Regions from separate parts of the Sporosarcina thermotolerans genome, predicted to be linked through region 2. Evidence: predicted binding sites of a transcription regulator. Region 2 holds the regulator's gene; each other region holds the start of a gene.
The links. The regulator LexA, encoded in region 2, represses DNA repair genes until DNA is damaged. The targets are predictions, from matches to a motif close to CGAACATATGTTCG.
Positions count from the first base shown of each region.

Region 1 (5,047 bases), on a different contig from region 2:
GAGAGCCTGCTCTTGTTGTAGCACCTATCAGTGTGAATGGAGGTAGGTCAAGTCTTATCGACTTTGCGGATGGCCCTTTCCCGACAACAATATCGAGACAAAAGTCTTCCATTGCCGGATAGAGCACTTCCTCGATTGACCGGTTCAAGCGATGTATTTCATCGATGAAAAGGACATCTCCCGGCTCCAATGATGAGACGACGGCTGCAAGATCCCCTGGCCGTTCTATAGCGGGGCCGCTTGTCATTTTCACATTGACACCCATCTCATTGGCAATAACTGTCGCCAATGTTGTCTTTCCAAGTCCCGGAGGACCATAAAGAAGGACATGATCCAGGCTTTCATTTCTACCCTTTGCGGCTTGGATGAAAATACTCAGATTGTCCTTTACAGTTTCCTGTCCAATATATTGTTGCAACGTCTGCGGGCGCAACGATTGTTCGAAGCTATCGTCATAATTGGAATTCTCGCTTGAAATGACTCGTTCCATGCCTGCCTATTCCTCCTTCCAAACAGATTCCACCTACTTCTGTTTCAATAATAAGCGTAGCGCAAGTTTCATATAACCTTCCGTATCCAATTCTTCCTTTTGCATCTCTGTTCTCACTTTGGTCAGTTCCCGCTGAGAATAGCCAAGCGCCTGCAATGCAAGGATCGCTTCTTCCAACGCGTCATTTTCAGCCATTGAAAGAAGTGTAGCCTCCGTATCCGGCATTTCGATTTCGGAGAAAAGATCTCCAAGTTTTCCTTTTAGGTCAAGGATCATCTGCCTCGCAGTCTTCTTACCAACACCTGGGAATTTGACTAAGAAGGTTTCATCTTCCCTTTCAATTGCACCAATTACTTGTGATGGGATGCCACTCGCCAAAATTGCAAGTGCGCCTTTCGGACCGATACCCGAAACAGTGATGAGTTTTTTGAACAGTTCGCGCTGTTCCAGTGATTTGAATCCCAACAGCCACTGCATATCTTCACGGACATGCAAGTAGGTAAATACTTGTTGAATTTCTTCAGTCCTGTGGAATGCATATGGATTAGGAGTCATAATCTGCCATCCAACGCCCCCCTGCTCGAGCGTTATGTATTCCGGTGTCACACGTGTGACAATCCCTTTAATATAATCGTACAAATCATTCTCCGTTGCCAAAACCTTATAAAATTTTATAAAGCCTGTTTGATTCTTGCTTCATCCTGTCCGATTTTGCCGAAGCTAATTTCGTTTGTTCTAACAGTCCACAAGCGTAAATTCGGGTACAACGAACCCTACACATTAACAGTGTCTTGTTGGTGACAAAACTGTTAATCCTTCATAGCTTGCCAAATTTAATGATGCATTTCTATCCCGATCCAACTTCAATCCACATTCACATGAAAACACACGATCAGACAGTTTCAGGTCTTTTTTAATCGTTCCACATGATGAACACTTTTTGGAGGACGGGTAAAAACGATCCGATTTAGTGAATCCAATTCCATATTTTTCGCACTTATATTTCATTTGGCGAATGAACTCATGGAATTTCTGGTCTCCAATTGCTTTTGAAAGATGGCGGTTTTTCAACATGCCACTCACATTCAAGTCCTCCATCACAACTTTGCTTGGTTTGGTTTTCACGATAGCGTTAGTTGCCTGGTGAATATGATTGTTTCGGATATTGGATAATCGCCTGTGTAGGTGTTGTATCCGGTTTTCAAGTTTTATAATGTTGCTCGTTTTGACGAAACGGTCTCCCTCCTTATTCATCTCGTATTTGCGCGATACGCTTCGTTGCAACCTACGCAAGCGTTTCCCGGTCTTTCTTATTTCTTTGGTTTTGTTGATATTCTTAAATACTTGACCATTGGAACAAACAGCCAACTCTTTAATCCCTAAGTCAATTCCAATGATTTCATCTGTTAGTTCAGGCTGTTCAAATTCTTGTTCAATCCCCACGGAAATATACCAATATTTATTGTCAAAACTAATTCTCGGATTGGTATAAGAAACCCCCATCGGAATCTGCTCACTTGTTTTTATCCAACCTACCTTTTCGATCAACACCAAATTCCTTTTCACTTTTAATTTGCCGGTATCATTATAAAAGGATAGCTTTGATTTTTTACGACTTTTTAATTTAGGATACTTGGCCTTCCCCTTGAAATAATTTTTATATGCTATACAAGCATCCTTTATCGCCTGTTTTGTAACATTGTTTGATACGTCAAATAACCAATAAAATGTTTCCATTTGTTTCAGTTTTGTCAGTTCTTTCCGCAGGTCATTATTGGAAATAAACTTGTCTCCCTGCATGAAGTTTTCCTGTTGTCTGTTTAACGCCCAATTATACGCCCATCTGGCAGTACCTACAGACTTCCATAACTGTTTTTCTTGTTCTTTAGTTGGTCGGAGTCTGATTTTCTTCGCAAGAATCATTCTCTAACAACTCCTTAATCATCTTCTTGGCTTTGTTTGCTTAACGATTAGTTTGTTTAATCCCTTTTTATTGCAGTTCATCCTGCTTTCAACATCCGTTATGATTTCAAATTGATAACCTATTGCAACATAATACGTTTTGACATTCTCAATTTTTATCCAGGTCATCTTTTTGATTCTGCGAGCTAACCCTGCAATAACCTCACCACTTTATTCAGTTGTCGTTCACCTTTAAACGCCTAAGAAGTGACGGAGCTGTTCGTACGAATAATATCGATAACCGCTTTAACATGATGCGGCTTGGAAACCCCTTGTTAATCCCATTTTTTTAATGTCTGACTCGTTTTCCCGATCAATTCAGCGAATTCGCCAATAGAATAATATTTCATTCTCTATCACCGCTAATTTCGTTATACAAAAAAATATAATAAACTTGAAATTTCTTCTATTTTTTAACCTTGAGTCGTCTGTTATAAGCCCCCCTAAAGTATAGAAACTATTATAGCATACGAACGGATTTTCTATCTATAGATGTGTTAATGCCTCCCCCGGTGTGTGGGAGCAAAAAAAATAAGCCGCTGTCAAAGCGGCTTATTGGCTCATCTATAATGGGTTGCACTGAATTAGTTCATATTCCGTTCGACATCATACCATAGCTTCGGCCAGGAAGAGAGGGCGCTTTCTGTAAATGGTATGAGTTTCCTTGCAAGATTATATTGCTTGTTCTTAGGTAAGTTTAAAAGGTGAAGCCATTCCCTTAACAGCTCATTTGGATAAAGCAGCATTGATTTTGAAGCATTATCTAAATCATTTAAGGCGGATTGTTCCGCTAAAAGAAATTCAAGGTTATAGCCGATATTCGGTAGTACACGATGCATCCAAAGCGCAAGCTCAGTTCCGGGAGGCCCCGTACATGCAAGATCAAAATCGATAAAGCGAATCATTCCATTTTCATCACGCAAAATATTATGGTGTACGACATCGCCGTGAAGTAAAGTTTGGCCAAAGGGTTGACGGTATTGCTTCTTTATCAAAGGAAGAGCTTTCTTTCCATATAGAATAATTTCGTCGACCGTCTTTTTACCAAGGTAATTTTCACTTGCATTGCGATTATCGATGAAACGTTCCAATCTTTCTTGCCATTTATCAATAAGTTGATATCTATGCAGATACGGGGAAGCATCCCAATCAATCATCTCTTTTGTCTCATGCAACGCTTGAAGAGCCATTAGTGAATCCGTTCGGTCTACCCTTTTTCTAAAGTTGACTGGTTTTGTTCCTTCAATCCAAGGCTGCATGATATATAACGGATCTTCCGTCGAAATGATCGGAACAATATGCGGGAATCTGATTGTCTGGAGCTGCCGATGTACATACTCTACTTTCACTGCCGTAGATCGGGTTTTATATTTTTTTAATGAGTAGGAGGCTTCGCCTTCTTGCAATTTCCATACATTATCCTTTACTTTACGAATGTTCTTTTCCAGCGCCATACGCCGGTCAGCATCCGCAGCCGTTATTATCCATTAAATTGAACTGTTGCATATTCATTGGGTACATTTGCGTTGGAAACATTTGCATCGGCTGCATTGGTTGCATTGGTTGCATCATCGGTTGCATCGCCGGCATTGATTGCATCGGCATCATATTCGTTGGGTAGAATCCACTATCAAATCCCGGAAAATGTCCTGGGAACTGATGGCATCCACAAGAACAATACATATGCCATGGGAAATTAGCTCCAAACACGTCCTGAGGACGCGGCAACATACCGCCTTGATTTGGTTGGAATCCAGGCGAAATCATTTGCGGAATATATGGCTGTTGTTCAGGTGGTAGATTCATCATCTCGTTCTCCATTGGCATTTCCATTGTTGGAGATTCCATTGTTGGAGACTCAGTTAACTCCCACCCACTAATTGGATAATTTGGTGAAACACCCATTCCACCCCCTGGGTGAATCGGCGATTCCTCGTACTCTTCTTCCTCACTAATATCCATCAACGGTGGCATTACTCCCGATTGAGCAGGGAAAGATGGAGTTCCAAGTTGCTGTGGAGGCATTTGCATCGCCGGGAGTGGTGTTGGCTGTGCAAAACCTGGATGCATAATCGGCATGCAATCGGCATCGTATATCGGCACCCAACCACAATGAAAAGGCATTATCGGTTGACAGCAAGGCTGAAAACAAGGCTGAAAAGCCATTGGCGGCATTGGTAGCGGCATTACCGGCGGTGCTGGTAGCGGCATTACCGGCGGTGCAGGTGGCGGCATCACTGGTGGTGCTGGTGGCGTTTCCGGTAGCTTCGGTGGTTGCATTACAGGCGGTTGTGGAACAGGTGGCTTCATTTGCGGCGGCGCTGCTGGCGGCATAGGCTTCACCTTTTCTTTCTCATGCGGCAAAGGAATTGGCTGCTTCGGAGCTACAGGTTGATGATGGTGCTTCTCCATTGGCGGAATTGCAGGTTGATGATGGTGTTTCTCCTTTGGCGGCGCTGCAGGTTGATGATGGTGCTTCTCCATTGGCGGCGCTGCAGGTTGATGATGGTGCTTCTCCATTGGCGGCGCTGCAGGTTGATGATGGTGCCTCTCCATTGGCGGCGCTGCAGGTTGATGATGGTGTTTCTCAGGCAT
Region 1 covers NZ_JBHSRM010000014.1:63,506-68,552, reverse strand. Annotated here, with positions in the region: gene ruvB (Holliday junction branch migration DNA helicase RuvB) at 1-490, opposite strand, end outside; gene ruvA (Holliday junction branch migration protein RuvA) at 524-1,129, opposite strand; gene ACFPZG_RS11840 (RNA-guided endonuclease InsQ/TnpB family protein) at 1,271-2,413, opposite strand; partial or broken gene ACFPZG_RS11835 (MerR family transcriptional regulator) at 2,459-2,802, opposite strand; gene ACFPZG_RS11830 (phosphotransferase) at 3,037-3,906, opposite strand; gene ACFPZG_RS11825 (LysM peptidoglycan-binding domain-containing protein) at 3,914-5,047, opposite strand, start outside.
Region 1: ruvA (Holliday junction branch migration protein RuvA) is a predicted target of LexA. The motif match lies at 1,237-1,250, and genes of this name have one in related genera.

Region 2 (5,047 bases):
AGATTTACGGATGAGGCTTCCGATGAAACTGTCAGGACGGCCCTCGAAGATGAATTAACTACTGACGGCGGGCCAGAACGCTTGTACAATCGTCTACTTACATTAGATCCCAATAGTGCAGAAAAAATTCATCCGAATAATCACAGAAGACTAATACGTGCGTTAGAAATTATTGAAGTTACAGGCAAGACCAAAAACGAACATGAAAAAGGAAAGGGACGCGTCCCTGTATATGATCATGTGATCATTGGAATGGATATGGATCGTGAAGTCCTCTATGATAGAATCAATCGAAGGGTAGATCAAATGATGGAGGAAGGATTACTGGACGAAGCGAGTGCTTTATGGAATAAGGGAATCCGCGATGTTCAATCAGTCCAGGCAATCGGATATAAAGAAATTCATCAGTATTTAGAGGGGAAATTGTCGTTTGATGATGCTGTTGCCTTAATAAAACAAAATACACGTCATTATGCAAAACGGCAAATGACCTATTTTAGAAATAAAATGGATATTTTTTGGGTGGATGCCCTTTTAGATACGAAAAAAAATGTTGAGGGAATTTTAATAATTTTAAAGGATTTTAATCGAATCGAATCGAATAAGTAAAAGAGCAATAGAAATATAGAAGTAATTGGAGGCTGGGGTGTATGTCACAAGGTAATATGCAAGAAGTGTTTTTGAATTCTTTAAGGAAAAACAATACATTTGTCACTGTTTTTCTGCTGAACGGTTTTCAATTAAAAGGTCTTATCAAATCATATGATAATTACACCGTTCTACTTGAATCCGATGGTAAGCAACAATTGATTTACAAGCATGCGATTTCAACTTACGTACCTGCAAAACCGGTTCTTTTGAAGGATGAAGAATAACTAATAGACCAAAGAACAGGGGGCATACATCCTGTTCTTTTTTCTTTCTCATTGACCTCTACCGTCAGACTGATAATATAATGAGGTGACTATTAGTAGGAAAGAGGATAAAACAATGAGGATTCACGAATTTACAACTGAAATTGATTCAAGGGCTGAAGAGGCTGAACTAAAACTTACTCCATATTTTAAAGAAGTTGAAAAGATAGCGTTTTTCAATCAAAGGAAGGTTCTGTCGGCTTTCCGAAAGAACATGGTCAGTGATTTTCATTTAACCGGTTCCACTGGATACGGCTATGATGATAGTGGTCGTGATGTACTTGAACAAGTGTATGCAGATGTATTTGGAGCTGAATCATGCCTTGTTCGCAATCAGATTATTTCAGGAACACATGCTATATCGCTCAGCTTATTCGGTATACTTAGACCAGGGGATGAACTCCTATACATAACAGGGAAACCATATGACACTCTTGACTCGATTGTAACTGGTCATGGAGAGGATACGGGTTCGTTAAATGATTTTGGTATCTCCTATAAGCATATCGACTTGAACAACGATGGATCGGTTAATTTTGAAGAAGTGAAAAAGAACATTCATAGCAAGACAAGAATGGTTGGAATTCAGCGTTCGAAAGGTTATTCAGACCGTCCTTCCTTTAGTATAAGTGAAATTGAGGAAATGGTACGGTTTATTAAATCGATTGACTCCGAAATAATTGTATTTGTTGATAATTGTTATGGTGAATTCGTGGAAACGACAGAGCCAACCGAAGTTGGGGCTGATTTAATGGCAGGTTCACTCATTAAAAATCCGGGTGGGGGACTTGCAAGAACTGGTGGCTATATTGCGGGTCGTGAGGATCTTGTGAAAAAATGTGCCTATCGAATGACTTCTCCGGGAATAGGTGCAGAAGCAGGAGCATCACTTGATACATTACTCGAAATGTACCAAGGTTTCTTCCTCGCCCCGCACGTCGTAAGCCAAGCTGTAAAAGGAGCGCTTTTCACTGCGGCATTCCTTGAAAGTTTCGGATTTGACACAACTCCGCATTATACGAACAAGCGAACAGATTTGATCCAATCAGTTAACTTTAGTAATGCAGATCAAATGATTGCATTCTGCAGAACCATTCAAGAAAATTCTCCAATAAACGCACATTATGCGCCAGAACCATCATATATGCCAGGTTATTCCGATGATGTGATCATGGCTGCAGGCACATTCATACAAGGTTCGAGTATAGAACTAACAGCTGATGGCCCGATTAGACCTCCTTATACTGCATACGTCCAAGGTGGATTAACGTACGAACACGTAAAGGCTGCTGTCATGTCCTCTGTAGAGAAATTATTTGAAGATAAATTGATTGAAAGAAAATAAAAAGAGGGAGTCCCCGTCAAGGCTATTAGACTGGGACTCCCTCTTTTTATTAATGGATTTGTCGGTATACGCCTACGACTTTACCAAGAATGGAAACATTATTTACGATAATTGGTTCCATTGATTCGTTTTCAGGCTGTAAACGGAAATAATCTTTTTCCTTGAAAAATCTCTTCACAGTTGCCTCATCTTCTTCCGTCATGGCAACAACAATCTCACCATTATTAGCTGTTTGTTGTTGTTTAACAACTACATAGTCACCATTCAATATTCCAGCATCAATCATACTGCTGCCGACAATTTCTAACATGAATAGATTTTCATCAGCAGTTCCGTATGAATCTGGCAATGGGAAATACTCTTCGATATTTTCAATCGCAGTTATCGGAAGGCCGGCAGTTACCTTACCAACGAGAGGTACATGTACTACTCCGGACTTCATAGCTTCGAGACCTTCAGGATCCAATACCTCTATTGCACGTGGTTTAGTGGGGTCCCTACGTATGAAACCCTTGCTTTCTAGACGTGCCAAGTGCCCGTGAACAGTTGAACTGGATGCTAATCCTACTGCTTCCCCGATCTCCCGTACGGAAGGGGGATACCCTTTGATTTTAACCTCTTCTTTAATGAATGATAATATATCCTGCTGTCGTTTTGAAATTTTCTTCATTTTTCCGCCCCTCCAGAAAATAAATAGTTAGGATATTCGCGATTGGTATCCCGCGTCCGTTTTATTGCTTAAGAATAGTATAACAGGTGTTCGGGTCGTTAGCAAACAAAGGTTCGAATGTTTTGTTGACTTCTAAAAATACTTATCTTATAATGGGAACAAGTATTCCGAACATATATTCCTGGAGGTATAAATCATGTCTTTATTTCAAAAATACGGCTATATCCTATTAATAGTATTTCTTTGCACAGCTTTCACTATTGCAGGGGTGATAAAAGAGTCAAAAAGAAATACATTCATTGAGATTACGGTTAACGATGGTGATACGTTATGGGGATTAGCACAAGATTTTTCGGAAAATAAACGAACGCATAGATGGATTGATGAGGTGATGGTGCTCAATAATTTAGAGACTTCAATGATTAAAACCGGAGAAAAACTTAAATTGCCTGTACCCGCTCCTATATCAATCGATGATAAGCTTGTTGAAATGGCAGGGGGAAAATAATGGCAGATGAATTAAAGACTTGTGTTATCTATTGCAGAGTTAGCACAGACAAAGAAGCGCAGGAAACCTCCTTATCAAGGCAGGAAGAAGAATTAGTCAAACTGTCCAACAGTCTTGGGTTGAAAACATTACAGGTTTTTAAGGAAAAACATAGCGGCTATGATATGGATCGTGAGGGCCTGCTTAATTTATTGGATTTTATCAAAGATGAGAAAGTGGACGCTGTCCTTATTCAGGATGAGACGAGACTTGGCAGGGGTAATGCAAGGGTCGCCATTCTTCATTTATTGGCTAAAACAAATACAATGATTATTACGAATCATGACAACGGGGCATTGAAATTGAACGAAATGGATACAATGCTCCTTGAGATTCTTGCGATTGTTGAGGAGTATCAACGTAAATTACATAATGCCAAAATCAGAAGAGGTATGAAAAGGGCAGTTCGGGAAGGCTATAGACCCGAAAAAAACTTAAAGAATAAAGGTAACCTTGAAGGACGGGAAAGAATAGACGTCCCGTTAGAGGAAATTGTATCGCTGCGAACAAAAGGTTTAACGTTTGAAGAGATTGCGAGTGTACTGAGGGGGCTTGGTCACGATATTAGTAAAGCAACGGTACATCGAAGATATAAGGAATATGAAATGAAGCAGGAAGGCTGATTGGTTGCACTTCCTGCTTTTTTTGTATACCTTCAAAGTATAATAAAGCGCGAAACGCTTTTATTTAAGTACTATTATTGGAGGAATTTGATGTTAACACCAGATAAGATAAAACGAATCAATGAGCTATCTAAAAAATCGAAGACAATAGGATTATCGATTGAAGAGGCAAAAGAACAGACTCAATTACGGAAAGAGTACCTAGAAACTTTCCGTTCATCCATGCGTGATACAATTGAACATGTTAAAGTGATCGATCCGGAAGGAAAAGATGTAACACCCCAAAAAGTGAAAGATGCACGAACAAATAAGTATTTGAACTAATAACCATATAGAGTCACATATCGTGGATTGTAATTCATCCCTATTTTGACTACACTATAGAAGGTAATAATGAAGATAAGAGAAAGTCGGGAAAGGATGTCTAATTAATGACCGAAAAGATTGATCAGTTAGCAATTAACACAATCCGAACATTGTCCATCGATGCAATTGAGAAAGCTAATTCCGGGCACCCAGGTTTGCCAATGGGGGCAGCTCCGATGGCTTATACACTTTGGACGAAGCATATGCATCATAACCCTTCAAATCCGGATTGGTTCAATAGGGACCGTTTCGTTCTATCAGCGGGACATGGGTCAATGCTGTTATATAGCCTGCTCCATCTCAGCGGTTATGGCTTGCCAATGGACGAATTGAAGAATTTTAGACAATGGGGCTCCAAAACACCTGGTCATCCTGAATACGGCCATACAGTCGGTGTGGAAGCTACAACTGGACCACTTGGACAAGGGATTGGTATGGCAGTTGGAATGGCCATGGCTGAAAAACATTTGGCAGCTGTTTATAACCGTCCTAATTTTGACATTGTCGACCATCATACATTTGCACTCTGTGGAGATGGCGATCTAATGGAAGGTGTAGCTGCAGAAGCCATTTCCTTAGCAG
Region 2 covers NZ_JBHSRM010000013.1:296,494-301,540, reverse strand. Annotated here, with positions in the region: gene miaA (tRNA (adenosine(37)-N6)-dimethylallyltransferase MiaA) at 1-609, shown strand, start outside; gene hfq (RNA chaperone Hfq) at 651-875, shown strand; gene ACFPZG_RS09365 (methionine gamma-lyase family protein) at 991-2,259, shown strand; gene lexA (transcriptional repressor LexA) at 2,309-2,929, opposite strand; gene yneA (cell division suppressor protein YneA) at 3,126-3,437, shown strand; gene ACFPZG_RS09350 (YneB family resolvase-like protein) at 3,437-4,099, shown strand; gene ACFPZG_RS09345 (DUF896 domain-containing protein) at 4,190-4,423, shown strand; gene tkt (transketolase) at 4,531-5,047, shown strand, end outside.

Region 3 (5,047 bases), on a different contig from region 2:
CTTCCTATAATATCGCGCGCTATTATGATATCACCGATTTGCATGGTGTGATTGCGACGGGAAGATATGCGACGCTCAATTTCCTAAAGGAGGACAAGAACCCGGTTCCAACTGACGTTCTCTCTAAAGGCAAGTGGCTGAAGCGTAACAATGAACCTACTGAGTCATTCGAGAATGTCGATTGGTCTGCGATTCCAGATTTCAAATTGGACTTCGACTTAGGCGAAAAGGATTTCGAATTTAGTCATTCAGTAGGTATTAACATGGTGAATGACGTCATTACAAAACCATATGAAGTGACAATTGACCTTTCGGTGGACAGATTGTCAGATGAACACGACGAGAGCTTCCTTATGCTCATCGATCGGAATGGAAAGTGGCGAGTCAATACGGTTATTAAAGGATTCGCAGATCATGTTCAAGGATTTGCTTCCTCCTATTCGAATACAGGGGATATCATTTTGATTGGAAAAGATAAGCGAGAAATGTTCCGTGCATTCCGTGAAATGAAACAGATGCGGGGCGGAATGGTGTTGCATGAAGACGGAAAGATTGCAGCGTCAATCCCACTTCCAATCAGTGGAGGATTGTCAGCGGAAAACGTCGAAGTACTAATTGAACAGGAACTGAAATTGAAAAAAGCACTCTTGGAACGGGGATATAAACATGGTGATGCCGTTTATACCTTCTTATTTTTACAATCAACACATTTGCCATATGTACGGGCAACTCAAATAGGGCTTTATAATGTCATGAAGAACGAAGTAATCATTCCATCGAAGGAAAGATAGGAGGAAGTAATGAAGGGGAATATGAGGGGATGGCTTATAGGAATGGCCATTTTGTTGCTGTTGTTGTCAGCGTGTTCGAAAGATGAAAAGGTGGGCGCAGAAGAAAAAAATCCAGAGCCCACGGAGAATGATGAAGTTGAAGAAGTAGTCGAAGAAACTGAAGATGAGGATGAAGTGAACGGATCGCTGCGTTTTCAATCGCCGTTCATAGGTGCGTTAACGGAGGATGAAAATTGGGCCAGACCTGTTCTTGCAACAATCAACAACCACCCGGCGGCCAGACCCCAATCGGGAATCAGCCAGGCAGATGTCGTATATGAATTCCTTGCTGAAGGGAATATGACACGCTTCTTGGCATTATTCCAAAGTGAACTTCCGGAAACGGTGGGGCCAATCCGAAGTGCTCGGGATTATTTTGTTTATTTGTCAAAAGGGATGGACGCGTTTTACGTTGCACACGGTTATAGTCCGGATGCAAAAGCTTTATTGGACAGAAAGTATGTCGATCATATAAATGGCATGCAATATGACGGAACTTTATTCAAAAGATCATCGGACAGAAAAGCACCACATAACTCCTATATTAGCGGAGAGAATATCAAAGCCGCTATGGAAAAAACAAATTCATCTACTGAAATCGTGAAGGTACCTGAGTTCGCCTTCCATGATTCCGTCGAGGATGCACGAGTAGGGGATATTGCAACAATGATCGACATTCGTTTCAGTTCGGATAAAAATTTCATATCCACATTCTCATATGATCCGGAAAATGCAACGTATGACCGGATGGTAAATGGCATCAAAACAATTGATAAATTGAATGACACGCCAGTTGGAGTTTCCAATATCCTCGTTCTTGAGGCAGGCCACCGCACAATCGATAGTGTAGGCAGACTGGCCGTCGATATTGAAAGTGGCGGAAAAGCAATTCTGTTCCAGGCGGGTATTGCCAAAGAATTGGAATGGAAGAATATTGACGGTTTTTTAGTGCCTGTTGAGAATGGCGAGTTAGCTAAATTAGTTCCAGGAAGAACATGGGTCCATATTGTTCCAACTTCGGGAATCTCAAAATCAGTCACTTATACTCCTTGAACGAACGATAGGAAATAGGGGGAAACTTGCATGCAAATAAATAAAATCCGAAGTGAGCAGACAGACAAGCTATTCAAAGCCATATTGGAGTTGAAGGATCTCGAGGAATGCTATATGTTTTTTGATGATCTATCCACAATGAGCGAATTGCAATCGATGGCTCAGCGGTTAGAAGTGGCTCATGCATTGAAACAGAAAAAGACATACGATCGAATCCAAAACGAAACCGGAGCAAGTACAGCAACAATTTCACGCGTCAGGCGTTGTGTTGACTACGGTTCGGGGGGCTATAACACTGTGTTGAACCGCCTCTACCCGGAGCTCATCGAAAATAGCGATAAGAAGTGAACAGGCGGAGAAACGTTCCGCCTGTTTTTTTGGTATACTGTGGGATAGAAGATGACAACGTAATTTGATGGATTAGGTGGTAAAACAATGGATTATAGACAATGGCGCCACGCCTTTAAAGTGGACCCTGCTAAAACTTTGACGGATGATGAAATCGAAAGACTTGCTGAATCTGGAACGGATGGCATTATCGTAGGTGGAACGGACGGAGTAACACTCGAAAATGTCCTCGATCTATTGGTACGCATACGGAGATACTCCGTACCGGTCGCGCTTGAAGTGTCAACGGTCGAATCCGTAACGCCTGGCTTTGATTATTATTTCATCCCGACAGTCCTTAACTCAACAAAGACAGAATGGGTGAATGGCATCCATCACAAAGCCCTTAAGGAATACGGTCATATGATGAATTGGGATGAGGTCATAACAGAAGGCTATTGCATTCTGAACACCGATTGCAAAGCGGCCAAGCTGACAGGTGTACAAGAAGTCCCAGACGAAGAAGATGTCATTGCATATGCACGCATGGCAGAGCATCTCTTTAACTTGCCAGTATTCTACCTCGAATATAGCGGCACTTACGGAGACAAAGAAATTGTCAAAGCCGCCGCCCGTGTATTAGAAAAAACACAACTATTCTACGGTGGAGGTGTCCGTTGCGCAAAAGACGCCAAAGAAATGGCCTCCATAGCCCAAACAGTCATAGTAGGCAACATCATCTATGAAGACATGAAAGCTGCTTTGTCCACTGTAGAAGCAGTGAAAACTGTACCTTTAATATAAGATCTAAATATTTTTAAGAAGCTCCGTTGATTGAAGCGTAGGGCGGCGACTCCTGCGGGAAAAGCGTCAGCAGAAGACCCCGCAACGAAGCGAAGCGTAGTGAGGAGGCTGAAGCGACGCCCGCGGAAAGCGTCCGCCCGAAGCGGAAATCAACAGTGTTATTTATCTTTCGATAATGTATAATAAAGAACAAACGTTCCACGAAAGGCGGGATTACTTTTGAATGAAATAGCAGCAGACTTGCTTGTCGGCATGAACCCGGAACAAGCCCGCGCAGTAAAAAAAACCGAAGGCCCACTCCTCATCATGGCAGGCGCAGGCTCAGGTAAAACAAGGGTACTTACACATCGCATCGCCTATCTGATTGTCGAAAAAAATGTCTACCCTTCAAATATATTAGCCATCACATTTACAAACAAAGCAGCAAGAGAAATGCGTAATCGGATCGACGGTCTACTTGGACCCGGAACAGGCGAGCGGATGTGGGTATCCACATTCCACTCAATGTGTGTTCGTATCCTTCGAAGAGACATCGATCGGATTGGGATCGCAAAAAGCTTTTCTATCCTTGATGGATCGGACCAATTGACTGTCATTAAAAACGTGCTGAAGGAACGGAATATTGATCCTAAACAATATGACCCACGCGCAATGCTTGGCGCAATCAGTTCGGCAAAAAATGAATGCATCGATGCGGAAAACTTTAAGGGACAGATCAATCCGCATAACCCATATGAAAAGACAATTGCAACTGTCTATGAAGGGTATACGAAGAAACTTCGTCAAAACCAATCACTCGATTTTGACGACCTCATCATGATGACTCTCAAACTATTCGAACGCGTACCGGAAGTCCTCGAATTTTATCAAAATAAATTCCAATATATCCATGTTGATGAGTACCAAGACACGAATAATGCCCAATACAGACTCGTAAATATGTTGGCATCGAAATTCAGAAATCTATGCGTTGTCGGTGACTCAGACCAGTCTATCTATAGATGGCGTGGTGCCGATATTGGAAATATTCTTTCATTCGAAAAAGATTATAAAGACGCAACAGTCATCTTGCTTGAGCAAAATTATCGATCGACCAAAAACATCCTGCGAGCAGCAAACGATGTTATCCAAAACAACCGTAGTCGTTACGATAAGAAATTGCGGACAGATAACGCAGAAGGCGATTCAATTACCGTCTACAAGGCTTCTGACGAGCGGGATGAATCCCAATTTATCGTACAAAGAATCATCGAGCTGAAGGAAAGCGAAAATCTAACGCTTGATCAGTTCGCAATACTGTACAGAACGAACGCGCAATCCCGTATGATTGAGGAATATCTTGTGAAATCCAATTTGGATTACACGATTGTCGGAGGCACAAAGTTCTATGATCGAAAAGAGATTAAGGATTTATTGGCTTATTTAAAACTGATTGCGAATAACGATGATGACCTGGCGCTTGCAAGGATTATCAATGAACCGAAACGGAGCATTGGTGCTACATCTTTCGACAGAATGGCACAATTTGCGATTGAGAATGACCGTTCAATTTTCGACGCCTTACAGGAAGTGCATTTCATGGGGCTGACAGCAAGAGCGGCAAATGAAGCAGTGAAGTTCAGAGATATGATCCACGGATTCACACAAATGCAGGAGTTCTTGCCGATCACTGAGTTAGTTGAACAAGTGTTAGAAAAGACAGGCTATCGGGAAATGCTTATACGTGAAAAAACGATTGAATCGGAAAGCCGATTGGAAAATATCGAGGAATTCCTTTCCGTTACGGAGGCATTTGAAAAAAGAGCAGAGGAAGATGAGGGAGACCGCTCTCTCGTTGCATTCCTGACAGATCTTGCGCTTATTGCGGACATCGATTCATTGGATAAAGAAGAGAACCAAACATCCGAAAAAATCGTCCTTATGACGATGCATGCCGCAAAAGGACTTGAATTTTCAGTCGTCTTTGTAATCGGGATGGAAGAGAATATATTCCCTCACTCAAGATCCATAGGGGACGACGAAGAAATGGAAGA
Region 3 covers NZ_JBHSRM010000015.1:127,826-132,872, reverse strand. Annotated here, with positions in the region: gene ACFPZG_RS13650 (adenine deaminase C-terminal domain-containing protein) at 1-791, shown strand, start outside; gene ACFPZG_RS13645 (DUF3048 domain-containing protein) at 801-1,883, shown strand; gene ACFPZG_RS13640 (YerC/YecD family TrpR-related protein) at 1,914-2,231, shown strand; gene pcrB (heptaprenylglyceryl phosphate synthase) at 2,319-3,014, shown strand; gene pcrA (DNA helicase PcrA) at 3,267-5,047, shown strand, end outside.
Region 3: pcrA (DNA helicase PcrA) is a predicted target of LexA. The motif match lies at 3,201-3,214, and genes of this name have one in related genera.